One region of the Vibrio sp. 2-Bac 85 genome, then DNA from elsewhere that is predicted to be linked to it. Evidence: riboswitches for the same ligand, from Rfam matches in the RefSeq annotation. Region 1 holds a riboswitch; the other holds the start of a gene.

Evidence for each region. A riboswitch is a leader RNA that binds a small molecule or an ion and turns the genes downstream of it on or off. The one in region 1 is predicted to bind thiamine pyrophosphate.
Region 2: another riboswitch for thiamine pyrophosphate. It lies ahead of thiC (phosphomethylpyrimidine synthase ThiC); the one in region 1 lies ahead of thiD (bifunctional hydroxymethylpyrimidine kinase/phosphomethylpyrimidine kinase).

Annotation. Positions count from the first base shown of each region.
Region 1 covers NZ_JALAAB010000021.1:22,282-28,754, forward strand. The annotation lists gene MT390_RS17585 (ABC transporter substrate-binding protein) at 1-207, opposite strand, end outside; partial or broken gene MT390_RS17590 (ABC transporter permease) at 288-974, opposite strand; gene MT390_RS17595 (ABC transporter ATP-binding protein) at 1,078-1,836, opposite strand; gene thiD (bifunctional hydroxymethylpyrimidine kinase/phosphomethylpyrimidine kinase) at 1,891-2,733, opposite strand; TPP riboswitch at 2,800-2,921, opposite strand; gene MT390_RS17605 (sensor domain-containing diguanylate cyclase) at 3,301-4,950, shown strand; gene MT390_RS17610 (cytochrome ubiquinol oxidase subunit I) at 5,522-6,473, shown strand, end outside.
Region 2 covers NZ_JALAAB010000009.1:11,896-18,368, forward strand. The annotation lists gene fusA (elongation factor G) at 1-1,660, shown strand, start outside; gene MT390_RS10965 (PaaI family thioesterase) at 1,942-2,448, opposite strand; gene MT390_RS10970 (DUF134 domain-containing protein) at 2,578-2,877, shown strand; gene MT390_RS10975 (NifB/NifX family molybdenum-iron cluster-binding protein) at 2,888-3,280, shown strand; TPP riboswitch at 3,526-3,682, shown strand; gene thiC (phosphomethylpyrimidine synthase ThiC) at 3,774-5,768, shown strand; gene thiE (thiamine phosphate synthase) at 5,853-6,473, shown strand, end outside.

The DNA.
Region 1 (6,473 bases):
CATGCTTGGGTCTGCAGGTTCTTGAATATCGACAGACAAACCTTGCTGCTTAAAATAACCAAGCTGTTGTGCAATCACAATTGGGCCGTGGTTAGGGTTAACAAACCAATCTAGCATTAGCGTGACTTTTTTATCTTCAGCCTGTGCGGAGAATGATAATAATGCAGCCGTTAGAAACAAGGCGGTTAAAATGAAACTCTTTTTCATGTGTTTTATTTCCTTATAGTATTTTTGGTATTAATCGTTTTAGTTTTAGGCTTAGTTTAGGGTTATTAAAAATGGTGCATTTAGACTTCCCATGGGATAAGCTTTTTTAGTAACTTATCGGTGATAAAATATAAACTTACAGAGAGCGCAGATAGAATAAATAAGGCCGCAAACATTTCATCAATTAACATTCGCGCATTAGCTTGTAGCATCAAATAACCCAACCCTTCGCTTGAACCTACCCATTCACCGGCAACCGCACCAATCGGCGCAATAACCACCGCAACACGAATCCCAGACGCTAAAGTAGGTAAAGCAGCAGGCAATTGAATATGACGTAACATCTTCCATTTAGTCGCGCCCATGGTTTTCGCTAAATCAAGGTAACCAGTAGGTGTGTTTTTTAACCCGTCGTAGCAACAGGTGGTCACAGGGAAAAAGATGATCATCGCCGCCATCACTATTTTTGAGGAAATACCGTAACCTAACCAGATCATTAAAATAGGCGCAATCGCAAAAACAGGAATTGCTTGGCTGGTGATCAGGATCGGTAATAACCAACGTTTAATGGGTTTAAACAGTAACATTTGTAGTGCAAAACATAGGCCCATGGAAAGCCCTAGTAATAACCCTAAAAGTATCTCTTGTGTGGTTACCCAACTATGTTTTAACAGCACTTCATAACGTGTGATCAGGCGTTCAAATACCGCTAACGGCTCAGGTAAAATAAAAGATGGTAGATCAAAGATCACCACAATCGCTTGCCAAATCGCAATTATAATCATAAAAGTGAACAGGATACGTAATACTGGCGGTAATGTTTTATCACTGCTTTTAAACGATTTAGTTAAACCTGACATGGCAACAAAATTACGCATAATCTTGCTCCAAACGGTCAAGAATAGTCTGCTGTAGCTCAGCGCATTGTGCATCAAATTGTCTTGGTGCTGGGGTACTAGGTACATCTAATGATTCTGCAGATGCAGGTTGACCTTGCATAATATAAAGCTGGTTTGCTAAACGAATAGCTTCCTGTGGATCATGTGTAATTAATACTACGGTTTTATTTTTTAATAATTCATGGGCTAAGTTTTGCAAGCGGTAGCGTGTTACTGCATCTAATGCCGAGAAAGGTTCATCCATTAATACTACAGGCTTGTTTTGCATTAAGGTTCTCGCTAATGCAACACGCTGTCGCATTCCACCAGATAATTGCTGTGGTAGATAATGAGCTTGTTGCTCAAGGCCAACCTGCTGTAATAGTTGTTGTGCTTTATCACGTTGTGATGACTGTGGATTAGGTGTGAATTTATCGCTGAGCAGTACGTTATCTAATACCGATAACCAGGGCATTAATAAATCTTGCTGTGCCATATAGGCAATTTGACCTTGCAATGCAATATTGGTGCTGGTGGATAGCTGCCCAGACCATTGTATTTTATCGCTTAATAAGTTCGCCAAATAACGTAACAAAGAGCTTTTACCGCAGCCACTGCGGCCTAGAATACAAGTCCATTGCGCCGCTGGAATATGCATCGTCAGTGACGACAATACACACTGGTCACTGTCGTTATAACGCAAACTGGCATTGTGAATATCAATGCTGGGTGCATTTATCTCATTTGACATTGCTTGCTTTGGTACTGTTTGCTGTGACGATAGGTTATTTGTCATATTGAGCATCTATCGATTCAATGCATAAAAATGATCAACAGGGCCACGGCCTTGACCAATATTAAGTTGGTCAGCATGTTGTAATGCTTGCGTAATGTAATCTTTACCAAGCTGTACTGCTTTTGATAATTCATGGCCTTGAGCCAGATAAGAAGCAATCGCTGAAGATAAAGTACAACCTGTGCCGTGGTTATTTTTTGTGTTAATACGTTTTGCAGTTAGTTGCTGTACTGAGTCCGCTAAAACTAACAAATCATTACTGTTTTCATCTTGCTCTAAATGCCCGCCCTTTAATAATACGGCTTTAGCACCTAACTGACGTAAAGCATCAATCATTGCCTGCATTTCTTGTTCGCTGGTGGGAATGTGACTGTCAATTAACGCCGCGCCTTCAGGCAAGTTAGGGGTGATTAAATCAGCCATTGGCAGTAGTTCAGTTTTTAGAGTTTGAATGGCGACTTTTTCTAATAATAAATCACCGTTGGTGGTGACCATCACAGGGTCGATTACTAAAAAGGACGGTTTGTACTGTTTTAGTTTTTTAGCCACCACTTTGATGATCTCGCAGTCGGCTAACATGCCTACTTTAACCGCGACAATATTGAGGTCACTAAAAACAGCATCTAATTGCTTTTCAACATGTTCAAGGGGGATCGGGAAGATAGCAGACACACCAAGCGTATTTTGTGCGGTAATAGCAGTGATCGCAGAGCAAGCATAACTGCCGGTGGCTGAAATCGCTTTAATATCGGCTTGAATGCCAGCACCGCCACTGCTGTCAGAACCAGCAATAGTTAATACTATCGGTGTGCGAATTGGGTTACAAATAGTGTTAGGCGTAAGGTCAGACATAATGGCTCCGTTCACAACGCGATCGGAACTGATATCCACCAATACAAAGCAAAGGAATGCCACAGGAATGGTTTCTACATAGTTCCCTGCGTCAGTGTTAACTGTATCAGGTTCAACGGGTATCGACGTTTTATCAATTAATATTGATATCACATCGCTCTCAGCCAATGGCCCCCCGACTATAATCGCCACAAATCATAACAAGTTCTGTTAAAAGCGCAATCAAACATATTGCTAAAGGAGAGCTTGTTAAGTTAATTGTGGTTAATCGCCTATATTAAATAATTCATGTTAAACAACGACTGCGTATAAAACTGCATCACTTAAATTTATATTTCATTCTAAGATGTGATTACGCAATCTCGACAATCCCAAGTGTTACTTGTTGATACGTTTTATTACCGCTTTATATCTCGCATAGTAAAAATTAATAGTCGCTAATAACTGAGTTTTGTTTCAAACAAATAATTTCATGATGAGTCGCAATGTTATCAACAAAACAACTAACTTTTATATAATAAAAGAGGTATGTTTGCCTTTGTGTATTAACTAATAAATTATGAGTAGATGACAACTCTTTTAGATAAAATAAAACCATCCCGTATTTCCACTAAATTATCTTTCTATGTTGCGGTGTTTATCATCGTTGCTTTTACGCCGCTTCAAATTTACAATTTTTTAATGCTTAAGGCTGAAATAAAAAACCAAATCAATAAAGAGCAATATACACAAGCTAAATATATTGCAAAAGACATTCAAAAAAAAATAGCAATGCGTACTAATTTTTTGGTTGCTTTAGCTGATAAAATCCCTCCTCAAAAAATACAATCAGAAGCCTTTATAACGGAAATATTTAAAAATAATATTGTTTTTACTGATTTTTTTCCACAGGGCTTTGCAGTTATAAGCCCAAATGGACAGGGCGCTATAGCTGAATATCCGGTTATTCCAGGTAGAAAAAACTTAGTAATGACTGATTACGAATGGTTGAGAAAGGCGAATAATAGCCAAGGCGTTATTATTAGTTCACCTTTTCGTTCTGAAGTTATGGGTGAAGTACTGGTTGTGATCGCAAAAGCGTTAAGAGATGAAAATGGACAGGTATTAGGCATATTAGAAGCACCAATCTTCTTGAACCGCCCCGGTTTTATGGCGTATATCTTTGATAAAGACTTTAGTGAACGTAGCGATATCTTAGTCATTTCAAGAGCGAATCAAATATTCTTAGCATCGAGCGATCCAAACCTTGTGTTAAAAGCAACTCCAAAAAAAGGGATGGATGCATTCCTTGACGAGGTAATGAGAGGCTTTAATGGATATGGCCATACAGTGACTTCAGTTGAAGGTGAAATGTTAGCAGCTACGGCTGATATTAACTCCCCGGATTGGTTTGTTATGGTAAGAACTCCTGTGGCCAAGGTTTATCAGATAATAAATGAAAGTTTACGGGCTGCCATTATTAATGGGATCATTGTTAGTTTTTCTGTATTTTTGGTGATTATGTTTTTTTTATTCTTCTTTTTTAATCCATTAAAAAAGGCTGCTGAATCGGTTAGGAAAATGGTATTGCAGAAAAAATCCCTGACACATATTAAAGGTTATAAAAAAGATGAAATAGGTGATTTGATTATTGGTTTTAATGCAGCTATCGATATGGTTAATGAGAGAAATGATAAACTTGAAAAATCGAATGCGGTATTAGAGTCGTTGTCACAAGTCGATGGGTTAACTGAGATATTTAATAGGAGATGGTTAGATAAAACGCTTAATTATTTGTGGTTGGTAAAAACCCGTAACCAACAACCGTTAACTTTATTACTCATTGATATAGATGAGTTTAAAAAATTTAATGACACTTACGGACATATAGCGGGTGATGATTGTTTAAAAAAAGTGGCCCAAACTATCCAAGAAACTATTAATAGACCTACTGATTTTTTGGCTCGTTATGGTGGTGAGGAGTTTGTTATATTGCTAGAAAGTGATATTAAAGAAGGCGCTTTAGTAGCAGAAAAGGTAAGGCTTGCTGTTAGTAATTTAAACATTTCCCATAGTGAGTCGTCATACAAGCATGTCACCATTAGTTTAGGTGTCGCATCAATGATCCCTCAATTAAATATTAAATCTGTGGAGCTAATTAAACAAGCAGATCTTGCCCTATACCAAAGCAAGGAACATGGTAGGAATCGCTGCGAGCGTTATAAAAGGAGGCCATAAATTAAGCAGTGATGTTCAAATGGAAATATACCCACAGAATTATTTAAAGGTTTATTGAAAGGATCGAATGTATTTGACCCTGCTCAGACATCATTCGTTACAAGGCTTATTTACTGGCTCAAGCAAAATTATACAGCACTGCTATTTACTCATTTCTACATTAAATTACTTCATAATAACCTGTTATTGATTTCATAACTCGTCTTCAACTAAGCGATACAAACTGTATTTTATAATTAAATGTAATTGCACTCTCAATCTCAATCTCACTCTCACTTTCACTTTCACATTCATTAATCAGAATTTAAGTTAGTTAAGAAGGCTTTACGCAAACTTAATCACCGGCTAAATAGGTTGGTAACTCATTATATTTATCTAATGTGAATAACCAAATATGACTTAAGGGGATAAAAAACAGGTGCTGTGAATGACAACTATCTAGGGATATATTGTCCATTTTTATATAAAAAAACTGTCTTAAGAGAAATTCTACAGATAAAAAACATTAGAGGGTACTTGATCTTTCTTGCTCAAAGCAGCGTACATAATCCTATACAAATTAGGAGCGATTATGGATACTTTGGCATTAGATCTGGCACGGTTTCAATTTGCATTTACTGTGTCTTTCCACATTATATTCCCATCATTTACTATCGGGCTTGCGTCCTATTTAGCTGTATTAGAAGGTCTATGGCTGAAGACCAACGATGACAAATACATTCAAATCTATAAGTATTGGTTAAAAATATTCTCTGTTACTTTTGGTATGGGTGTGGTTAGTGGGATCGTACTCAGTTATCAGTTTGGGACTAACTGGAGTGTATTCTCCGATAAAACTGGTCCCATCCTTGGGCCACTAATGGGATATGAAATTTTAACTGCATTTTTCCTAGAAGCAGGATTTCTTGGGGTGATGTTGTTTGGTATGAAAAAAGTGGGGAGGAAACTACATTTCTCAGCTACTTGTGTTGTTGCTTTTGGTACTTTTCTTTCGGCCTTTTGGATATTGTCGGTTAACAGTTGGATGCAAACACCTGCTGGATATTCGATCAATGAAGCAGGGCAATTTATTCCAGAAGATTGGTTAGCGATTATTTTTAATCCCTCATTTCCATACCGCCTGGTGCATATGTTATTGGCGTCTTATCTGACGACTGCCTTTGTGGTTGCAGCAGTAGCGGGATACCACCTAATTAAAGCAAATCACAATCCTCTAGCCAAAACTATGTTTTCAATGGCGTTGTGGATGATTGTGGTTGTAGCGCCATTGCAAATTATTGTTGGTGATTTTCATGGATTAAATACAATGCAACATCAACCTGCAAAAATAGCCGCGATGGAAGGACATTATGATTCTCACGATGGCGCTCCTCTGATCCTTTTCGGCATTCCTGATGATCAAGCAAAAGAGATGAAATACCAGGTAGCTATTCCTAAGTTAGGTAGCCTTATTTTAACGCATGAACTTAACGGCAGAGTGCAAGGCCTTGATGCTTTTCCTGAAGCTGATCATCCACCCGTTT
Region 2 (6,473 bases), on a different contig from region 1:
TAAACAAACTAAAGACGTTTTAGGTGCTAACCCACTAGTTATGGTTCTACCTATCGGCATAGAAGATGACTTCTGTGGTGTTGTAGATCTATTAACTCGTCAAGCATTCGTTTGGGATGAAACAGGTCTTCCTGAAAACTACTCTATCCAAGATGTTCCTGCGGACATGGTTGATAAAGTAGAAGAGTACCGTGAAATGTTGCTTGAAGAAGCACTAGGTCAAGACGATGACTTACTTGAAGCTTACCTTGAAGGTGAAGAGCCATCTCTAGAAGACATTAAACGTTGTATCCGTAAAGGTACGCGCACAATGGAATTCTTCCCTACTTACTGTGGTTCTGCGTTTAAAAACAAAGGTATGCAAAACATCCTTGACGCTGTTGTTGATTACCTACCTTCACCTACAGAAGTTGATCCACAACCTCTTACAGATGAAGAAGGCGAGCCTAACGGTAAATTCGCACTTGTTTCTGCTGAAGAAAGCTTTAAAGCACTAGCATTTAAAATTACAGATGACCGTTTTGGTTCATTAACTTTCGTACGTATCTACTCAGGTACATTGAAGAAAGGCGATACCATCATGAACGCTGCTACAGGTAAAACTGAGCGTGTTGGTCGTATGTGTGAAATGCAAGCTGATGATCGTAACGAACTTACTTCTGCACAAGCGGGCGATATCATCGCTATCGTTGGTATGAAAGGTAACGTTCAAACTGGTCACACATTATGTGATCCAAAAGATCCAATCATTCTAGAAGCAATGGTTTTTCCTAACCCAGTAATCTCTATCTCTGTTACACCAAAAGATAAAGGTTCTACTGAGAAAATGGGTATTGCGATTGGTAAAATGGTTGCAGAAGATCCTACATTTAAAGTTGAAACTGATATCGACTCTGGTGAAACAATCCTGTCTGGTATGGGTGAGCTTCACTTAGATATCAAAGTTGATATCCTTAAACGTACATACGGTGTTGATTTAGTTGTTGGTGAACCTCAAGTTGCTTACCGTGAAACAATCACACAAGCAATCGAAGATTCTTACACACATAAGAAACAATCTGGTGGTTCTGGTCAATTCGGTAAAATTGATTACCGTATCAAGCCTGGCGAACCTGGTTCTGGTTTTGCGTTTAAATCAATTGTTGTTGGTGGTAACGTACCTAAAGAATTCTTCCCAGCTATCGAGAAAGGCTTTAAAAGCATGATGGATACTGGTGTACTTGCTGGTTTCCCTGTACTTGATGTTGAAGTTGAACTTTTTGATGGTGGTTTCCATGCCGTGGATTCATCTGCAGTAGCATTTGAATTAGCAGCTCGTGGTGCATTCCGTCAGTCTATCCCTAAAGCAGGCGCACAACTTCTTGAGCCTATGATGGCTGTAGACGTGTTCACTCCTGATGATCATGTTGGTGATGTAATCGGTGACCTTAGTCGTCGTCGTGGCATGATCGCTGGTCAAGAGCCTAGTGCTTCTGGTGTTCGTATTAAAGCTGACGTACCTCTTTCAGAAATGTTTGGTTACATCGGTTCACTACGTACAATGACTTCAGGTCGTGGTCAGTTCTCTATGGAGTTCAAAAACTACATGCCTTGTCCTGCTTCAGTATCTGATGCTGTGATTGAAAAAGTTAAAGCTGATAAAGCAGCGGCTAAAAAATAATTTCTGTCCTAAATTAGGATAAAGAAATATTTTTAAGTTGATAAACCCTTGCTATGAAAATAGTGAGGGTTTTTTTATGCTTATTGTTTTAATTAAGTAATAAAAAGATTCGACTGAAACAGTCCGATAAATACTATCCAGTAGTGACTTCTATATCGAGTTCAAAATACCATGCCCTTGTGCGTCAACTGTATCTGATGCCCTAATACCCAGAGTAAGTCGGATAAGTCGAGGAAGTTGATAAAGTCTATTAAAGTAAGGCAGGCAAGGACTAATTAATATTAGTGTGCTTTGCTTTTAGCAAATCCTTTTGTCATGAAACGCGCACTACTTTTTGCCATCAATAGGCCATCTACATATAACTCACCTTCTACTTTATAAAGAGGAGGACGAGAAGGCAGAACTTTAGCTGTCATCAAAATATCACTATTGATCTTCATTTCATGTAAAAAACGAATATTCATATCCGCTGTTACAGCTTCAATATCTTGATTGAAAACTGCTTGGCACATGCTGCTATCTAATAATGCCGCTAAAAAACCACCATGCAATATACTTTCATAACCCTGTTGGTGAATTGAGCTTTTAAAATGAGCCCAGACTTGCTGATTAGGATCACTGTAAAAATCTAATTTCAAACCTAATACGGCATTTGGCCCACACAACATGCAACCTTGATGACTTTTTTTCTTGCGTACTAAGGTTAGTGGCTGAGGGATATTATTGTTATTAAGTGACTGTAATTCTTTTAATAATTGTGTTTTTTCTGAGTCATGAGTAGCAGACATATTGACCTCTATCATTCATTATTGACAATAAAGTAATTGGCATATGCTAATTACTTGGTTAAGATAACATATCAAAAGGTAATTGATAACTGATAACTGAAATTTAGAACTAAGGATTGATAACTGTAAATGAGACCTAAAATAAAGCGACATATCTGTGCTGAAAAATTTGCTAAATGCAGTCTATTTAAACCCAATGGCATTCCAGTAACTAAGCTAATCAAAATCAGCATTGAAAGTGATGAATTGGAAGCTGTCCGCTTGGTAGATATTGAAGGGCTTTCGCAACAGGATGCAGCCAAAAGAATGCAAGTTTCACGACAAACCTTTGCCAATATTTTAAAAAAGTCACGTTTTAAGATAAGTAATGCATTGATTAACGGTCATGCATTAGTGTTACCCAATGAATTAGTCAACCTAGATAATTAAGGAAAATACCATGATTTATGCTGTCGCAATGAGTAATAATAAGCTCTCTCACCAGTTTTCAAAATCTGAGAACTTCGCCTTTTATAATGAAAACAATCAGATAATAGCTGTGCATGATAATCCAGCTTTAGGCCTTAGCGGTTGTTCTGCAAAGTTATTGATTATTCAACTCTTACAAGAAATGCACTGCGATGTTGTGATTGTTAGAAAAGTAGGTGAGAAAACCTTAGCAAAACTACTGAATGCAGGTTTAAAAGTAGAGCAAGGTAATACAAGGGATGATATTGAAACATTATTGGAAAGTGCTAAATTACTTCGTCGTTCTTTAAATACACCTGAGCAAGGGGTGTTGAAAAAAGCATCACATAAAAATGCTGGTGGTCGATGCTGTAGTCATCATTAGATAATATATTCGTTATTCATCAATTTTATAGCTTAGATCTACATGCTTCAGGCCTTGAGGATTTTTGCATTTTGAATGCTAAAATGTTGAGTTAGCTTTAAATAATAAGTGGTTTAGTTTATTGGTTTAAATCACTTAATTACTTCCTGCCCATTACTAAATAGAAACACGATTAAAGGGTTAAGGTCTTTTTTGCTTAATTCTCTTCACCTGTTTAACTTGATTGCTTTTTCTTCTATACTGCCTGCATCTTGTCGGAGTGCTAATGGGAATGTCCCAAAGGCTGAGACCACATTAAATAATTTTTTAATACATGGTACTAATCAGTGTTAACAAAATTATGTGGGATCCGTGGAACCTGATTGGGCTAATACCTACGAAGGGAACAAGTAGAAAATTTCATTCCATTGATCTTTTTTAACTTCCACACAAATTCGACAAGCACTCTTCTAATTTTTTATAAGCTTTTTATAATAAACAGGTAAAGAATGCTATGTCTAAAGATATTAACTCAACATTAAAAACAACCGATCGTAAAGGTCTATCACGCCGAGAATCACGCCAAGCTGCACAAGACTATATTCAAAATTTGAATAATGAGTCTTACCCCAACTCTGAAAAAATCTTTATCGATGGGGATATCCATCCTATCAAGGTCGCGATGCGTCAGATCCACCAAACCGATACGTTTGTTGGCGGCAGTGAAGATAATCCAGTTTATGAACAAAATGAGCCCATTCCTGTTTACGATACGTCAGGCCCTTATACTGATCCGAATACTAAAATAGATGTTCATGCGGGGTTACCAAAACTACGTCAAAGCTGGATAGAAGCGCGTGATGATGTTGAAAAACTTGACGGAGTGACGTCTGCGTTTGCACAAACACGTTTAGCGGATGATTCATTAGATGAATTACGCTTCGCAAATTTACCTAAGCCTTTGCGTGCGAAAAAAGGGCAGTGCGTAACACAAATGCACTATGCTCGTCAGGGTATTATCACACCAGAAATGGAATATATTGCGATTCGTGAAAACCAAGGCCGTGAGCGTATTAAATGTGAAGCATTACATTCACAACATGCAGGGCAAAGTTACGGGGCGAATTTACAGGAATCGATCACACCTGAATTTGTACGTTCAGAAGTGGCGAGAGGCCGTGCAATCATCCCATCAAATATCAACCATCCAGAATTAGAGCCGATGATCATTGGCCGTAACTTTTTAGTTAAAGTTAATTCTAATATCGGTAACTCTTCTGTCTCATCTTCCATCGAAGAAGAAGTGGAAAAATTAGTGTGGTCAACGCTGTGGGGCGGAGACACGGTAATGGACTTATCAACGGGTCGTAACATTCATGAAACACGTGAATGGATCATGCGTAATTCTCCAGTACCAATTGGCACTGTCCCTATCTATCAAGCTCTAGAAAAAGTGAATGGGGTGGTCGAAGATTTAAGTTGGGAAGTGTTTCGCGATACGTTAATTGAGCAAGCAGAGCAAGGGGTGGATTATTTCACTATTCATGCCGGTGTATTGTTACGCTTTGTTCCGATGACGGCTAAACGTGTGACTGGTATTGTGTCTCGTGGTGGTTCAATCATGGCGAAATGGTGTTTGACCTATCACAAAGAAAACTTTGCTTACGAATACTTCCGTGAAATCTGTGAAATTTGTCAGCAGTATGATGTGTCGTTATCACTCGGTGATGGCTTGCGTCCAGGTTCGGTTGCTGATGCAAATGATCAAGCACAATTTTCTGAATTAGAAATATTAGGTGAGCTGACTAAAGTAGCGTGGGAATATGATGTGCAAGTGATCATCGAAGGCCCAGGTCATATACCGATGCAGATGATCAAAGAAAACATGGATAAACAGTTAACAGAATGTTTTGAAGCCCCATTTTATACCTTAGGTCCATTAACCACGGATATTGCACCGGGTTACGACCATATTACTTCTGGTATTGGCGCTGCCCAAATCGGCTGGTATGGCTGTGCAATGCTCTGTTATGTGACGCCTAAAGAGCACTTAGGGTTACCGAATAAAGATGATGTAAAAGTGGGTTTGATTACTTACAAAATCGCTGCACATGCTGCTGATTTAGCAAAAGGTCATCCTGGTGCACAAATTCGTGATAATGCACTATCAAAATCACGTTTTGAATTCCGTTGGGAAGATCAGTTCAATCTAGGTTTAGATCCCGTAACATCACGTGAGTATCATGACGAAACCCTACCGCAAGAATCGGGGAAAGTTGCGCATTTCTGCTCTATGTGTGGTCCTAAATTTTGCTCAATGAAAATTACCCAAGATGTACGCGACTTTACTGCGAAGTTAGATTCAGGTGAAATATCGATCAAAATATTAGGTGAAACCATTGTTATGACTACAGAAATGACAGTGGAACAAGGTATGGCGCTTAAAGCTAAAGAATTTAATGACAATGGTGCTGAAATTTATCAACCAGCTTTTGTGGATAAAATATAAAGCTTAGATAAAGTATGATGGCAAAAATTATCGGCGATTAGTCCTTTACTGATCGCCGGTTTACAAACAAGTTTAAGGTTAAATATGAATAACATAGTGTGGACAATAGCTGGATCAGACTCTAGTGCCGGTGCAGGGATCCAAGCCGATCTCTGTACATTTCATGATTTAGGGGCTGATGGTTGCTCTGTGATCACCGCTGTGACTGCACAAAATTCTCAAGCCGTGCAGTTAGTTGAAAGTGTTTCAGAAAAAATGTTCACACAACAGTTAGCTAGCTTAGCGGAAGATATGCCCGCTAAAATCATTAAAATAGGTTTGGTTGCAAGTGTTGAGCACGTCAAAATACTAGCTCAACAGTTAGCTTTATATAAGCAAACTTGGGCGCATAAGCCCTTTGTTATTTACGACCCTGTCGCCGTCGCTTCAACGGGTGATGAAATGGCTGAAGAGGGAATTCTTGAGGTCATTAAAAAACAATTATTACCGCAAATTGATCTTCTAACACCTAATGCAAATGAAGTCCTTACGTTATCTGGTCATGCATTAATTTCTGGTGAATCCTTTAAACCGGCAGCGGATAAGTTAATCAGCATGGGTTGCGCTAGTGTTCTGATTAAAGGGGGGCACTTTGAGCTGGTGGATGATATTGCACTTGATTATTGGAGTGATGGAAGCAGAGAAATCGCATTAACCAGCCCACGT